Regions from separate parts of the Acinetobacter larvae genome, predicted to be linked through region 2. Evidence: riboswitches for the same ligand, from Rfam matches in the RefSeq annotation. Region 2 holds a riboswitch; the other holds the start of a gene.
What was found. A riboswitch is a leader RNA that binds a small molecule or an ion and turns the genes downstream of it on or off. The one in region 2 is predicted to bind fluoride.
Positions count from the first base shown of each region.

Region 1: linked by a shared signal. The riboswitch ahead of crcB (fluoride efflux transporter CrcB) and the one ahead of ppa (inorganic diphosphatase) in region 2 are both predicted to bind fluoride.

Region 1 covers NZ_CP016895.1:884,517-893,042, forward strand. The annotation lists gene BFG52_RS03955 (methylenetetrahydrofolate reductase C-terminal domain-containing protein) at 1-155, shown strand, start outside; gene BFG52_RS03960 (TonB-dependent receptor domain-containing protein) at 209-3,076, opposite strand; gene xseB (exodeoxyribonuclease VII small subunit) at 3,395-3,604, opposite strand; gene xseA (exodeoxyribonuclease VII large subunit) at 3,601-4,875, opposite strand; gene crcB (fluoride efflux transporter CrcB) at 5,010-5,390, opposite strand; fluoride riboswitch at 5,526-5,592, opposite strand; gene gatB (Asp-tRNA(Asn)/Glu-tRNA(Gln) amidotransferase subunit GatB) at 5,772-7,238, opposite strand; gene gatA (Asp-tRNA(Asn)/Glu-tRNA(Gln) amidotransferase subunit GatA) at 7,238-8,526, opposite strand, start outside.
Region 2 covers NZ_CP016895.1:3,073,805-3,082,330, reverse strand. The annotation lists gene BFG52_RS13770 (RsiV family protein) at 1-919, shown strand, start outside; gene BFG52_RS13765 (TatD family hydrolase) at 925-1,743, shown strand; gene ppa (inorganic diphosphatase) at 1,744-2,286, opposite strand; gene BFG52_RS17380 (hypothetical protein) at 2,326-2,460, shown strand; fluoride riboswitch at 2,597-2,664, opposite strand; gene BFG52_RS13750 (dihydrofolate reductase family protein) at 2,826-3,353, shown strand; gene BFG52_RS13745 (hypothetical protein) at 3,392-4,084, opposite strand; gene acnA (aconitate hydratase AcnA) at 4,584-7,337, shown strand; gene BFG52_RS13735 (tRNA threonylcarbamoyladenosine dehydratase) at 7,462-8,256, shown strand; gene BFG52_RS13730 (tetratricopeptide repeat protein) at 8,283-8,526, opposite strand, start outside.

The sequences.
Region 1 (8,526 bases), 1.6 Mb from region 2:
AGTTTGGTGATCGTGAATGCATACATTCGCGTAAAGCGCGTTTGGCTAAAGCTATTCTGGCAGAAGATATATTGAGCGAAAAAATAATTGCTACTGTACCGAAAAAAATACGCGGTAGCAGTTCTTGGAAAAACTGGTACCGCATAGAATATTAAATGATTGCTATGTAAATATTGATCACTGAATGATAGATTAAATAGTGATCAACTTAGAATCTAAATTTAAAGTTGAGATAATATTGACGACCTAATGGGTCAGAATACTCACTTAAATAATCGCTGTTCGACATGTCTAGCGTATAGTCATTGAATAGATTGTGAATACCGAAAGTTATCTCAGCCGAATCCATTGCTTTAACCTGTGGTATTTTAAATTTAGCACGGGCAAAGACATCATGATAAATCTGACGACCAATCTTAAGTTCAGTATTTTTTTCGCCAGTTTGATTGAGGATCGCATTGGCATTCATCAATTTATATGCATCATAGAATTGACTAGACCAACCAAATCCCCAAACATCGGTAGCTTGTAAGAATACTGATGCATTGGCACGGTGTTTTAACGGGGCACTACTAACACCTGCACCGACTGTGCCAACAAAATCTTTTTCAGGTGTTTTTAGATTCTGCTGTTGGCGATATTCATCTGTATAAGTATAACCAAGATTTAATGTGGTTTGCCCAAGGAAGCTATCAAACCAATAGTTAATATTGGTATCAACCCCACTCGTAGTTAAACCCAAGGCATTAAAGTTGGTGGTATTGATCGTATATTTACCATCTTTGTCGATGCTAACGCGACCAGGGAATTGATCTTGATGATCTAATACATACTGCGCATCGATAGATGCAATATTATTGGTTTTCTTGATTTTAAAATAGTCAACAGAAACACGTAAATTAGGAATTACATCGGGAGTCACAATAATACCAGCATTATAACTTTTGGACTTTTCTGGGGTGATATTCGGGTCACCGCCAGTGATTGCTGTATATTCGGTAATATTTTTCCCTGTTTTGGGATCTGTCAAGGTTGTGCTGGTTGCTGCACCTTGTGATGGAATAGCTAGCTGTGAGGTAGTTGGGGTAATAAAGCCTTCACTATATGAGGCACGCAGCATAATCTGTTCATTGGGAGCAAAGCGGAAACCAATGGTTGGTGTAGTGGCATCAAAGGTAGATTTACCTGTATTTTGCATGCCTTTATAAATATCGTTATAACCTGTTTCAGGATTAATTGTTCCTGCATACTGCGGAATACTTGACTGTACATCGAAGCGTTCATAACGTGTTGCCAGTTGTACATCAAACAAATGCGCAAAACGCCATCCCATTTCTGGTGAAATAAATGGGATATTCAATTCACCATATAAACTGGTCGTATTTGATTTAGTTTCTGTACCCAGTACATTGGGGTTGTCAACATGCGAATAATCACCAAAACCATTTCCTTCACTACGACGATGTTCAACCCCTGTAGCAAGATTAATTTTTCCTGCATACCATGTGGCAACAGGTCCTGTACCACGTAAACTAAAGTCATGCAAAGTTTGTTTGGTATGGGTAATCGGGTAATTCCAATAACGATTAATCACATCAGTGCTATTACTGGTGCTATCTTTAATGAGGTCAATTAAGCCTGCATTTAAGTCATTTTCCCATGCAACAGCATTTGGGTTCTTGCTCCCACGTCTTGGGTATTGAATACGTATATCGGTCTCACTCCAAGAATAATCTCCTGAGATTAACCATTCTGGCGTAACATCAAAGGTAAAGCCTGTAGCAACGCGCTTATTGGTGGTTTTAAATGTGCTGAGTTGGTTATTAATATCTTGCCAACGTACTGGATAATTTACTAAGACATCTTTACCAAAGGGGTTATTGGGGTTGAGTTGATTGGTATTTACCCATTTCCCATCAGCATTTTTTTCACGGATATGCCCATAAATTGTTGCTGTGCCATAACCGTGTGGTGAAGTAAGAGCTTTACCTTCTTCTTTCGCATAATTTGCTTCTAAGAAAAGATTTAAGCGATCGCTAAAATCACGATTAATTGATAGCCCAAATGATTCATTATTGGTTTTATCTATTAGTGGAATACTGCTGCTTACAGCACTCATTTGATCACTAATATCGGTATTATAACCTTGTTGAAGATTTGCTAAATTACCATCCCAGCCTTTGGGAATATGTGCAGTTGCACCAAGTCCTGGGGTTAAAGCTGAACCATCTACCGATTTAATATTGACTAAGCTTCCTGCAGGAGGATTACCAAGCGCAGAGGAGTTATTTTTAGAAATTAAATCACGCCCCATGGCTTGCCATTTGGTATTGCTATTTGACAGTGCATCTTGATCTCTTTTGGAGGCAGAAAGCATGACGTTGGTGCGCCCACCTTCTAGCGCAAAGCCTGTCACAATATTGGCTGATTTAACCGCTTGTTGATCTTTTACTGTATTACCATATCGAACATCAATTTCACTGCCAACATAATCACGACGTAAAATTACGTTGATTACGCCGCCGACAGCACCACTACCATAGATGGCTGCTGCAGAAGTTGGGAGTATTTCAATTCTTTCAATCGCCGCCATTGGAATATTATCTAGGTTGGGCTGATTGGTGGCTTCCGATGAACCACGACTGCCGACACCAGCAGAACGTCGCCCATTAATAAGAATAAGCGTTTGGTTGGTCCCTAAACCACGTAAATTAATTTGACTAGATGAACCGGTAAAATAACCTGAACCCGATGGCGCAGACATGGAGAGCACTTTGGTCAATAATTCTGAAACGGTGGTTACACCAGCATTCTCAATTTTGGTTCGATCAATGACGGTATAAGGCTGTGCATCATCTTCACTACGTGGAATATCCATGTTACCAGACTTATACGCGACTAATGCTTTGTCTGCCTCAAGTTGTATGGTTGGGAGTTGCGGTGCATCTTCTGCAAATGCTGCAGAACTTAGCATAATGAACAGAATAGACGTAGAGAGTGCAGATTTAGTGAGCGCACTTTGATGCGTAGAGGTGTCTACTGAAGGGGACGGAAATTTAAACTTATGATTGTTCATAATAAATCCATGATTTGGTATTTAAACGCCTGAAAGTCACATAAGATACAATACTAATAAATAAAATGATAATCATTCTCCTTATTATTTACATATTTGTATTTTTTAACAATACTGTAAACTTAATTTTAATCTGTTGTAATTAAAAAGATTTTTTTATTATTTTTGAGACATATTTTTTTTCATGCTGATAAGTTAGGTCAAAGCAGGAGAGGTTGTAAGTTACTCAAAGAGTGTATGTTGAATAGAGACAGGCTGCTGCTATTCAGCGTATAGTTGCTGAACAGCAGCATATATATTTATGAAAATATTGTTGTTTTATTTCTCGGCATCGTCATCATCTTGAAAACTTTGTTCTAGCGCAATCTGTACGGCATCTATGCGATGTTTACAAGATTTATAAGCACGCATCGACTCTTCAACCACAGTGATGAGTTGGTCTATATCGGGTTGTTCTTGAGTTTCCAATAATTCAGCATTTCTTTTAAGAATGGTATAGGCTTCTTTAAAGCTTAGTTCATCTGTCATATTGGCATTACCTTTTGAATTTTTGCTTGAATTTCACCGTCATATAATTCAACAGTGATGTCTTGTGCATGCTTTAAGTCTAATTGAAGTATAGGTTGAACACGGGCGAGAGGACGTTGTTGATAGCGTACAATAGCATAGCCTTTGCGTAAAACATCTTTAGGATTTTGCAATAAACTTTCACGTAATAATCCATCTATTTCACGACGGGCAGTTTTGACGTGTTGCTTGGCAAAATAATAGCTATTATTTTTTAAACTCAAAATGTGTTGTCGTTGTTGCTTAAGTTGTTGCTGTGCGATGCTTTGTGTCAGTTTAATATATTGTAGGCTCTGTTGCTGATAAAATGCCAATCGCTGTTGCGATAAAGTTTTAACTTGCTGCATAAAATAAGCACAGTACTGACAGCGCTCAATAATATAATCGCGTATGGCTACAATGACTTTACTTGGGGTATCAAAACTACGGTGTGCTATTTCATCTAAAATGGTTCGATCTTTTTCATGCCCGATACCGACCCAAATGGGTACTGTTCGTTTGCAAAGCAGTGTAGCAAGTGCATAATCATTTAAATAAGCTAAGTCATTGACGGCGCCACCACCACGAATAATCACAATAAGATCGGGTGCCTGATGAAAATCTTCAGCCCACTGTTTTAATGCTGCCGCCAAGTTTTGCATAATACTCTGTGCGGCATGTTGACCTTGAAATGTTGCACTTTGATAGACAAAACGACATAAACCCAGTTGTTCTAATTTTTGTGCATCTTTTTTAAAATCACCTAAACCAGCGGCATTTTCTGGGGCAATGACCAAGACATTTTCAATATTAAAAGGCATCGCCAATTGTTTGTTACGGTCAAGTAAATGGTCTTGTTTGAGTTGCGCCACGATTTGTTGGTAGCGCTGTGCCAGATCACCTAAACTAAAAGCACTATCAATTTCTTCAATATTTAAACTAAAGCCATATTGGGGCTCAAAACGTGCTTTAACTAAAATTAAAACATTTAAATCTTTGGCGAGTTCGATCTGTGTTTCACGTTGAAACTTTAAAATCATATCGCGTTTAGATTTCCATATGGTGGCACGGCAGTTGGCAATCACCTGATCTGTTTGCAGATCTTTTTCTGCTAATTCTAAATAATAATGCCCTGATTTTATATTGAGGTTTCTAATTTCAGCTTTAACCCAAATCCCTTCTTGAAATGTCAGGTGGACGACTTCTTTAACTAGACTCAAATATTGGCTGAGCGTAAGTTGTTGTTCTGACATAATCATCACATGTTGTTTTTTTTAATAGTACGATAGGCAAAGCAAAACTGCAAACTTTCGCAAAAGTTTACAGCTTATGAGGTTCTTTTGGCTTAAATTTTTTATACTATACTAAGTGCTTATATTAAAATAGCCTAAGCATGATGAAGCAATTGGTAGCTATAAATGCCAATGATGGTAAAGAGTAATGAGCCTAAGACGTGAATAAAAATAAGACCAATCGCATAATCAAATTTGGCATTTTGCAGTAGAGCAACGACTTCAATAGAAAAGGTTGAGAAAGTCGTTAAGCTACCGCAGAAGCCAGTAACCAAACATAGTTTTGCATTTGGACTTAATTGGCTATTGGCAAAAAATGAAACAGCAAAGCCAATAATAAATGCACCAATCAGATTGACCAATACCGTGCCAAAGGGAATAGATTCAAAAGTACTGTTATAGCGTAAACTGATAAACCAACGTAACCAAGCGCCGAATACTGAACCAATTGCAATAGAACTTAATGCATAGAACATGATTTATTGCTCCATGACCAATTGACGATGAAGGTGATCAGCGCAGAAAGTTTGTGTGAATTGCATGCAATGACTCCTATATCAAATATATGGAATAAATAATACAGAGCACGCAACTACGTACTCTGCAATGAGAGTAACGTAGGCATCATTAGCCAAAAAGGCGGTTTGTAATCGGAGGAATACCATCTCCTTAGAATGTAAAATATATTAAAACGAAATTTCAAAATAGCAATGATTATTTTAAGATGCTCTTGCATTAATTTTTAGGGTGCTGTCTAAGGGTACTGTTGCAGCACGCAGTATATTCATACTGCGTGCTGCGGCTTGAGAATAACGCTATTCAGTCACTATTATGGTAATGACTATAGCTATAAATGATTATGCCAATAATTGTTTTAACAATTGATTGACTTGCGCTGGGTTCGCTTTACCACGTGAAGCTTTCATGACTTGTCCAACCAAACCATTAAAGGCTTTTTCTTTACCTGCTTTATATTCTTCAACCATTTTTTCATTGGCAGCAAGTACGTCTTTAATGATGGCTTCAATCGCAGCGCTATCGGTTTCTTGTTTTAAGCCTTTGTCTTGAATAATATCATCCGCTGATTGCCCTTCAGCTTCCCACATAAAGCCAAAAACTTGTTTTGCGATCTTACCACTAATGGTATTGTCGATTATACGCGCGACCAAGCCACCCAGTTGTTGTGCTGAAATAGGGCTGTCTTGAATGTCTAGACCAGCTTTATTGAGTGCAGCAGAGAATTCACCCATTACCCAGTTTGCAGCAATTTTGGCATGTGCGGCACCGCCTGCTGCGGCAACTACTGTTTCAAAAAAGTCAGCAATTTCACGAGATAATGTGAGTACATGCGCATCATATTCAGTCACATGATAATCGCTCATAAAACGTTGTCGTCTTGCCGTTGGCAGTTCTGGCAATTGTGCTCGGATTGCTGCAATTTGCGCATCAGAAATAATCACGGGTAGCAGATCAGGGTCTGGGAAATAGCGATAATCGTTGGCTTCTTCTTTGGAACGCATGGAGCGCGTTTCCATTTTGTTGGCATCAAACAAACGTGTTTCTTGGTCGATTTTGCCGCCGCTTTCCAAAATATCCATTTGTCTTTCAATTTCAACTTGAATGGCTTTTTCAATGAAACGGAAAGAGTTAATATTTTTGAGCTCGCAACGGGTACCAAAAGGCTGCCCTGGGCGGCGTAGCGAGACGTTACAGTCACAACGGAAAGAACCTTCCGCCATATTCCCGTCTGAAATGCCTAACCAACGGACTAAACCATGGATCGCTTTGACATAAGCAACCGCTTCTTCAACTGAACGCATATCTGGTTCAGAAACAATTTCTAAAAGCGGGGTGCCAGCACGGTTTAAATCGATACCGGTCATGCCTACAAAGTCTTCGTGTAGCGATTTACCCGCATCTTCTTCTAAGTGCGCACGGGTGATACCGATACGTTTGCTACGACCATCTTCTAATTGAATATCAATGTGCCCAATTCCGACAATTGGTCGGTCCATTTGACTGATTTGATAGCCTTTAGGTGAGTCTGGATAGAAATAGTTTTTACGGGCGAATACAGAAGCTTGATCAATATAGGCATCTACACCTAGACCAAAACGAATCGCTAAATCCACAACGGCTTGGTTGAGTACAGGCAGTACACCCGGCATGGCTAAATCGACAAGACTCGCTTGCGTATTGGGGTCTTGACCGAATTCAGTCGAAGAACCTGAAAAGATTTTAGATTGCGTGAGTAGTTGCGTATGAATCTCTAAACCAATGACTACTTCCCAACCATCAATTAATTTGGATTGTTGTTCAGCCATTATGCATTCTCCTCGGCAATAGCAGGGCGTTGTGTATGCCAGTCGGTGCTTTGTTGATATTGATGTACAACAGAAAGTAATTGGGCTTCTTGCCAATAATTGCCAATCAGTTGTAAGCCAACAGGGAGCTGTTGTGCATCAAAACCAACAGGGGCATTAATCGCTGGTAGACCAGCAAGGTTCACTGCAATGGTATAAATGTCACCCAAATACATTGCTACTGGGTCTAACGATGCACCGAGTTTATAGGCTGTTGTTGGTGCCGCAGGTGCAGCAATCACATCAACATTTTCAAATGCTTTGAGGAAATCTTGTTGGATCAAACGACGAACTTTCTGCGCTTTGACATAATAAGCATCATAGTAACCTGCAGACAGGGCATAGGTCCCAATTAAGATACGGCGTTGTACTTCGGCACCAAAAGCTTCTGAACGTGAACGTTCATATAAATCTTTTAAATCCACAGGATTGTCACAACGATAGCCATAACGAACACCATCATAACGTGACAAGTTGGAAGATGCTTCAGCGGGCGCAATCAGATAATAAGTCGGTACGTAGCTGTCAATCATGCTAAGGTCGATTTCGATGAGTTCTGCACCCAAATCTTTTAATTGTTGTAAGGCTTGTTCTGTACGCGCTTTTACGTCGGCTGCAAGACCATCAACACTAAAATATTGTTTTGGAATACCAATACGCAAGCCTTTTAGCTGAGTAGAGTTTAGCTGCGCGACGTAGTCATCAACAGGCACCTCCATAGAGGTTGAATCTTTGTCATCATGACCTGCCATCACGTTCATCAAATATGCGCAGTCTTCTGCTGAGCGCGCCATTGGACCAGCTTGGTCGAGTGATGATGCAAAGGCCACGATTCCAAAACGTGAAACACGACCATAAGTTGGTTTTAATCCAGTTAAACCACAGAATGATGCTGGTTGACGGATAGACCCACCGGTATCTGTACCTGTGGCCAAAGGTGCCAGATCTGCTGCAATCACGGCAGCAGAGCCACCTGAAGAACCACCAGGAACATGTTCTAAGTTCCAAGGGTTACGCGTTGCGCCATAATAAGAACTTTCTGAGGTTGAGCCCATAGCGAACTCATCCATATTGACTTTACCCAGTGTCACAAGACCGGCAGCTTTGGTTTTTTCAACCACAGTTGCATCGTAAGGGGAGATAAAGTTGTCGAGCATTTTCGAGCCAGCAGAGGTTTTGATGCCCTTGGTGCAGAAAATATCTTTATGTGCCAGCGGAATACCAGTTAATTGACCAGCTTGGTCATTTT
Region 2 (8,526 bases):
AACGATCATTGGGACAGTGGGGCTGTTAAGTGCTTGTCAACCACAGAAAAAACAAGAGAATAAATTAGAAGAGTCTGCGGCATCCGCTGCCGAGGCTGAACAACCACGTATTATATTGGATGGACGTGCTGAGCCATTGCGTTTGCAATTACCAGAGTGCAGTGGTAAAAATTGTCCAGATTTTGCCGTGGAACGCTTACACAGCAATCAGTTTGTGTTGGATGAGCTGATCGACCAAGCGATTGTCACGCAGTTGCAACAGTCATTGGGTGAAGAAGAATCGACTAAGCCGAATGCCAGTTCGGTGGTACATACGCAGCTTGCTGCCAGTCAAGCTACTTTGGCGGTGCAATCCCCAGCAGAACAATTACAAACTCAAGTACAGCCTTATTTGACGCAGTTCTTAAAACTGAACGAAGAGCTCAATACCTTAGGGGCAAAACATAAAATGAGTCTGAGTATTAGCCCTAAGATTTTAAATTCGACCCCGCCTTTGGCGACGGTGGTACTCAATAGCAGTAGTTATTTGGGGGGAGCACATGGTGCTTCTGCACAAAATTATTATAATTTTGATTTAGAAAAGCAAAAGGTCATGAACCTAAAAGATATTGTCCTAAATAAACAATATCCAGCATTAAATAAACTTGCCTATGCCGCATTTCAAAGCTGGATCAAAGACAATAATCTGGCAAATTCTGTACAAGATTATGAGCAAACATGGTCTTTTAAAATGACCAATAATTTTTATTTGGGGAAACAGGGTTTAATTTTGCAGTATGCTGAATATGAAATTGGACCTTATGTGGTGGGGTTACCGCGTTTAGTTTTACCTTATGCACAATTAAAAGGTATTTTAAAAGAGCAATATATTCCAGCTGAGGCGAATCTAAATGCCAGTAGCGCAGTACAACCTGAGTAAGTCTAATGCTGCCTTATGCTTTATTTGATACCCATACGCACTTTGATGTCGAAGAATTTGCGCTGGATCGTATTGAGTTGGCGCAGCAGGCCAAAGCGCGTGGGGTGGAAAAGCTGTTGTTGATTGGCTTTGTGGCTGAGCGATTTCAGGCTTTACAGCAAACACAGCAACAATTACAGCAGGTCGATCAGACCCCACAATGTTTATTGGCACCAGGGCTACATCCAGTATATGTTGAACAGCATCGACCAGCAGACTTGCAAGCTTTAGAACGGTTTTTAAATCGCTATTCATGTGTGGCCATTGGTGAAATTGGTTTAGATCGTTTTTTGCCACAGCATAAAAATGCTGCTATACAAGCGCAACAACAACAGTATTTTATGGCGCAAATTGAGCTGGCGAAGCGCTATGATTTACCGGTTTTATTGCATATTCGTAAGGCACATGCTGAATGTCTAGCTATTTTAAAGCAGCTTAAATTTCAGCATGGTGGTATTGCGCATGCTTTTAGTGGTGGGGTAGAAGAAGCCAAAGCTTTGGTAAAACTGGGGTTTAAACTTGGTATTACGGGGCAGATTACTCAGCCGAATGCTAAAAAACTCTTGCAGGTGGTTCAGCAATTGGGCGCAGAGCATTTGGTGATTGAAACGGATTGTCCAGATATGACACCACGCTGTTGCTATGATCAGCATCAAAGTAGACAACGTAATACCCCTGCCAATTTACCTTATGTTTTAACGGCTTTGGCAGAGGTATTACAAATGCCATGTGCGACATTGGCTGAGATTTTATGGCGCAATAGCCATCAGGCACTGCGCTTATAATCAATGATGATCGTGTTGGGTGGCATAGGCTTGAACGGATTTTAAAATCTCTTGCTGGGCGGCGTCACGATCTCCCCAACCATTAAAGCGCATCCATTTTCCTGTTTCTAAGTCTTTATAATGCTCAAAGAAATGCTGGATTCTATCCAGTTCAAGTTTGGCTAAGTCCGTCAGGGCGTTTACCCTATCATATACTGCACTGAGTTTGGGATGGGGCACGGCAATGATCTTGGCATCGAGCCCATGCTCATCTTCCATATACATCACGCCTATAGGACGACTACGAATTACACTCCCCGCAACCACGGCATGAGGAGCCAACACCAGAACATCTAATGGATCACCATCCTCACTTAAGCTCTGTGGAATATAACCATAATTGGCTGGATAACTCATGGCTGTACTGAGAAAGCGATCAACCAATAAAGCATCATATGCTTTATTGACTTCGTATTTGATTGGACTGGCATATGCTGGGATTTCAATGATGCTATAGAAATCTTCAGGTGGGTGTATACCAGCAGAAATTTTATTAAAACTCATTCTTTATTCCTTTTTAAATTTTTACGGATTTATTTTTAAATGAAAGTTAGTCCGATTATGCCTGCAACACAACATAAAATGTACTCAGTGAAAAATAACGTCTATATGCGTTCTCTGGCTGCAGGAACATATCATGTATGCGGTCGTTATACCGAGCATCATACCGAGGGTTAAAAAAAGGCGAATGTTGATGATGCTGAACATCATAACAAGACAGAAAATGATTGATAGAAAAATGATATCGAGAAAGTGGCATAAGGGGCTCCAGTTGAATAACTGCAGAGCACGTGACTACGCACCCTGCAATGAGGGAAACGTAGGCATCATTAGCCGATCGTGGCGGTTTGTTAGAGGAGGATGACCATCTCCTGAAGAATTATCATAATCTGTTGAGCGAAAAGATCAATTATTTTTTTAGCGCGCTACAGCTTTTATTTATCGGGTCTTTATTTTCTGCCATGTAAGGAAAATAAAAGATTACTGTGCGAACTATTATTTTATAATCACTTCATAAAATTAAGCCGTGGATATTGGATAATATGTCGTTACAGATTATAGGTTATATCGCAACCAGTGCAGATGGTTATATTGCAACTGAGGATGGTCGTTTTGATTTTCTCACAGCGTACCAACATATTGATTGCGGTTATGATGCATTCATTCAGGATATTGATATTATCGTGATGGGACGAAAAACCTATGAAGTTATTTGTGCTTTTGGTGAAGCTTGGCCTTATCCGCATCAAAAAGGTTTTATTGTTAGTTCTCAGGCAGATTTACCGCTTGTGCACCCATCTTTACAACTTTGGCAACACAGCCCAGCGGCATTGGTTGACATGCTTAAACAGCAATATCATGGTCGGGTATGGGTGGTTGGTGGAACACAATTGCAGAATACATTTATTGAAAATAATCTGTTAAATCGGTTAGAAATTTATGAGATGCCAGTATTACTTGGTGCAGGTATTCCATTGTTTCCTCAGAATAAGATACAAGCAGTCGCTTTAAAATCGATCCAAGCAGAGATGATTGCCAATACGATTATTAAAAAAACCTACCTTTTTTAATATTTATTTTTGAATATTTAGTTGGTCACATTTAGTCTTTAACGTTTGGTCTTTTGGTTGGGCTGTGGTTTAATTTTTCCATAGCCGACACCACGGACGATATTGAAAAGATAAAGCATTGTCGCTAAAAAAAGAAAAATAGGCATAATACTAAAGAGATTGCGAAGCATCTCAACAATGATCACGCCAATACGATAATTATAAGCGAAATGAAAGAGTGCACCTCTACGACTCTGTTGAATTGAAATATCTGCATCGAAAAAACTCAATATTATACCGATATAAACGATACCAAAACCAGCAAACAACATGCTGTTCTGTAGCAATGGATGATTCAGCCCTGTGAATGTTTTAAACGGGCCAAATTTATTCGATGTCAGAAAATCATAACAAAATTGTTGATAGTTCTTAGTACAACCTTGTTTTCTTAAAAATAATAAAAAAATATAAGACTCAAGAATAAAGATAATAAGGACGCTATAAATGCTCGTTAATACAGTAAAAAAAGGTAAAGGACCATGTTGACCAATTCTAAGATAAAATTTTTCACTGAGTAATTTATAGATAGAATATTGCCAGTTAGAATGTGCTTCCGCAGGAAAAAATAGCAGTGGTATGATAAAAATAATAGCGGCAACAATGAGCTTAAAATGATTCTGCTTTTTAGTCTTATGCGGCTGGTTTTTTTTGTTAGCGCGGCTATTTGCTGCATTTGCTATTTTTTGTGGCATCGTGATGATCTTATCTTTGCTATTTCATTGAAACGGTATTTCACTCTCAAATATTTAATCCCCAAAGCGATTAATCAAAAAAGCATTGGATTAATCTAGCTTATCTTGCGATCAGTTCGGTCATGATCAAAGCTGAGTATATTGCAGATAAAATTAAAATAATGTTGAATCTAAAAATAATAAAGCAGACATAGCATAAATGATCTCTTGGTATTTCTCAAAAAATCTCTCATAAATTTTCATGACTATGTGGATGCTAAATTGGGATATTCAGCCAGATTCGGGATGACCCTAAATTTAGATAATTATAATAAGTTATTGATAAGAAATTGATTATTATATTATCAGTTGAAATGTGTTTTTTATGCGTTAAAAGCGATTGATTTGCAATATACTTCAAGTTAACCAATTAATAACATTACAATTTTAGATTTGGCATAAAGTGGAATAGGGTGTTTTACAAGCTAGCTTCAAAATCAGCAAGCCGGAGGACGGACCTATGTCTAAGTACAGTAAGATCAATAGTTTTAATGCATTACAACCTTTGTCTGTTGGGGAAAAGCAGTATCAAATCTTTCATTTAAAAGCTTTGGAGACTGCATTAGGTGATTGTTCTCGTTTACCCAAATCTTTAAAAGTGTTATTGGAAAATTTATTGCGCTTTGAAGATGATAAAACAGTCAAAAAACAGCATATCCAAGCGCTTGTCGATTGGCAAAAAACACGCTGTTCAGAGCAAGAAATTCAGTATCGACCTGCGCGGGTGTTGATGCAAGATTTTACCGGAGTCCCTGCCGTGGTTGACTTGGCGGCCATGCGCGCAGCCATTGCCAAAGCGGGAGGGGATCCCAATCAAATTAATCCCTTATCACCTGTCGATCTGGTTATTGATCACTCGGTGATGGTGGATTATTACGCAACAGAGCAAGCTTTTTCAGAGAACGTTGCGCTAGAAATGTATCGTAATGCTGAGCGCTATCAGTTCTTACGTTGGGGGCAGTCTGCCTTTCAACAATTCCGTGTTGTACCGCCGGGTACGGGGATTTGTCATCAGGTCAATCTTGAGTATTTGGCACAAGCCGTATGGCTGGGTGAAAGTGAAGGGCAAAGCTTTGCCTTCCCAGATACCTTGGTTGGAACAGACTCACACACCACCATGATTAATGGTTTGGGGGTACTCGGTTGGGGTGTGGGCGGGATTGAAGCCGAAGCAGCCATGCTGGGGCAACCGATTTCGATGCTGATTCCTGAAGTGATTGGTTTTAAACTAACGGGTAAGCTACGCGAAGGAATTACGGCAACAGATCTGGTCTTAACCATTACGCAGATGTTGCGGCAAAAAGGTGTTGTTGGAAAATTTGTTGAATTTTATGGTGATGGGCTAGCCGATTTAGCACTGGCAGACCGAGCAACCATTGCCAATATGGCACCCGAGTACGGTGCAACCTGCGGCTTTTTCCCCATCGATGAGGTGACGCTGGATTATATGCGTTTGACCGGTCGAGATGCACAGCGTATTGCTTTGACCGAAGCCTATTGCAAAGCGCAAGGCTTATGGCGCCATCATGGCGATGAACCTATTTTTACCGATAGCCTAAGCCTTGATATGAATACGGTACAAGCCAGTGTCGCTGGACCCAAACGTCCGCAAGACCGTGTGGTGCTTGCCGATATTCCTAAGGCTTTCCAAGCCATGCTTGATCTTGATTTAAAACCTTCTATAGAAGCTACAGAACGCATGCGCAATGAAGGCGGTGGAACAGCAATTGATGCCAAAAGCGCAGCCTTACACAGTGAGCAGCCACATTTTGAAATCGATGGACATCGCTATCCGCTACAACAAGGGGATGTGGTGATTTCAGCGATCACATCCTGTACCAATACCTCAAATCCGAGTGTGATGTTGGCGGCAGGGTTATTGGCGAAAAAGGCTGTAGAAAAAGGCTTGAAACTCAAACCTTGGGTGAAAAGCTCTTTGGCACCAGGCTCTAAAGTGGTCACGGACTATTTAACTGCCGCAGGATTATTGCCGTATTTAGATAAGCTCGGCTATAACTTAGTGGGTTATGGTTGTACTACGTGTATTGGTAACTCAGGTCCTTTGCTTAAACCGATAGAAGACGCTATTCAACGCTTCGATCTGAATGTAGCATCGGTACTGTCTGGTAACCGTAACTTTGAAGGGCGGGTACATCCTTTGGTCAAAAGTAATTGGTTGGCTTCACCCCCCTTAGTGATTGCTTTTGGATTAGCCGGCACCATTCGTTTGAATATCAGTCAGGATGTGATTGCAGTCGATAAAGACGGGCAAGATGTTTATCTAAAAGATATTTGGCCAACTCAATCCGACATTCAAAATGTATTGCAAAAAGTTGATACCGAGATGTTCCATAAAGAATATGCTGCGGTATTTGATGGCGATGAGACTTGGCAAGCAATTGCAATTCCTGACAGTCAAACCTATGTATGGCAAGAGGATTCGACTTATATTCGCCACCCACCTTTCTTTGCCGATATCGACCAGCCTGCTGCGCCAATTGAAAATATTAAATCAGCCAATATCTTGGCGGTTTTAGGTGACTCTGTGACGACCGATCATATTTCACCGGCAGGAAATATCAAAAAGGACAGCCCCGCTGGACGCTATTTGCAACAACAAGGGGTAGCGCCACAAGACTTTAACTCTTATGGTTCGCGTCGTGGTAATCATGAAGTCATGATGCGTGGTACCTTTGCCAATATTCGGATTAAAAACGAAATGTTGGGTGGAGAAGAAGGGGGGAATACGCTTTATATCCCAAGCCAAGAAAAAATGTCGATCTATGATGCAGCAATGCGTTATCAAGAACAGCATGTTCCCTTGGTGATTATTGCGGGTAAAGAATATGGTACTGGTTCATCGCGTGACTGGGCTGCCAAAGGCACCAATTTATTGGGGGTTAAGGCTGTGATTGCGGAGAGCTTTGAGCGGATCCATCGTTCTAACTTGGTGGGGATGGGGGTATTACCACTCCAGTTTATAGACCATCAAACCCGGCATACGCTTAATCTCACTGGACATGAACAATTGTCTATTGATGGATTATCCGATGATATTCAACCACATCAACATTTAACGGTAACGGTACAACGTGCAGATGGTAGTCGTGATGAGTTCCAAGTGTTATGTCGTATCGATACCCTTAATGAAGTGGAATATTTTAAAGCCGGGGGGATTTTGCATTATGTACTACGTCATATCCTGGCCGCTTAAATTATAAACTGATATTTTTATAACAAAGGTTCTATGTGTATAGAGCCTTTTTTCATGACTAGACACTTTTATGGAGTAAGTTTGTTAGAATAGCGCGGTATTTTTAACATGATATAGACTCACCATGACTGTATTAACTTCTTCAGATGAATATGATCGCCGTTTTGCGGGTGTTGCCAAAATTTATGGTGATCGTGCATTTCAATATTTTGAAAAGAGTCATGTCATGGTTATTGGCATTGGTGGCGTAGGCTCATGGGCGGTTGAAGCATTGGCACGTAGTGCGATTGCTGAATTAACCTTGGTCGATATGGATGTTTTGGCGGCATCGAATATGAACCGTCAGCTACCGGCGTTGAGTAGTAGTTTGGGGCATGAAAAAATAACGGTGATGGCTGAGCGCTGTCGTGAGATTAACCCACGTATTAAAATCAATCTGGTGGATGATTATCTAAGCGCCGATAATATACAACAGATTTTGGCTACTCCACCCGATGTGGTATTGGACTGCATTGATGATGTTAAAGCGAAGTTGGCACTGATGTTACATTGTCGTTTTAATAAAATACCTTTGATTGTTTCTGGTGGTGCCGGCGGTAAATTAGACCCTTTAAAGATCCGGGTTGCCGACTTGTCTAAAACAGAACAAGATCCAATGTTGGCCAAATTGCGCAGTCAACTACGTGCCATGGGGATTTGTAAAAAGCCCAAAGAGAAATTTGGCATTACGTGCGTGTACTCGATTGATAATCCATTTTCGAGTGCCGATGTTTGTGCCAGTGCAGGACTCCGCTGTGGCGGTTATGGTTCCGCTGTCGTAGTCACCTCTAGCTTTGCCATGATTGCTGTTGCTGAGGTGTTTAAGAAATTAGAGCAGCTCGGTCCTAAGAAACAAAATGCGGCTCCTGTATCAGATTAGCGTGTGAGACAGGATTTTTATAAGTTTTACAAAGCATTCGCTTTTTTTAAAGCATCGGGATTGCCTTGTGTTGCTGCATTTAAGTACCAAACTTTAGCATGCGCTAAGTTTTTCGTGGTACCTTGCCCTTTTTCATACATTAAGCCGAGATTATATTGAGCTGATGCTAAACCTTGCTCCGCTGCTTTTTTATACCAGTAAAAAGCACGCTTTTCATCTAGAGGGACGACAATACCTTGCTGGTAGTACTCTGCCACACGATTTTGAGCA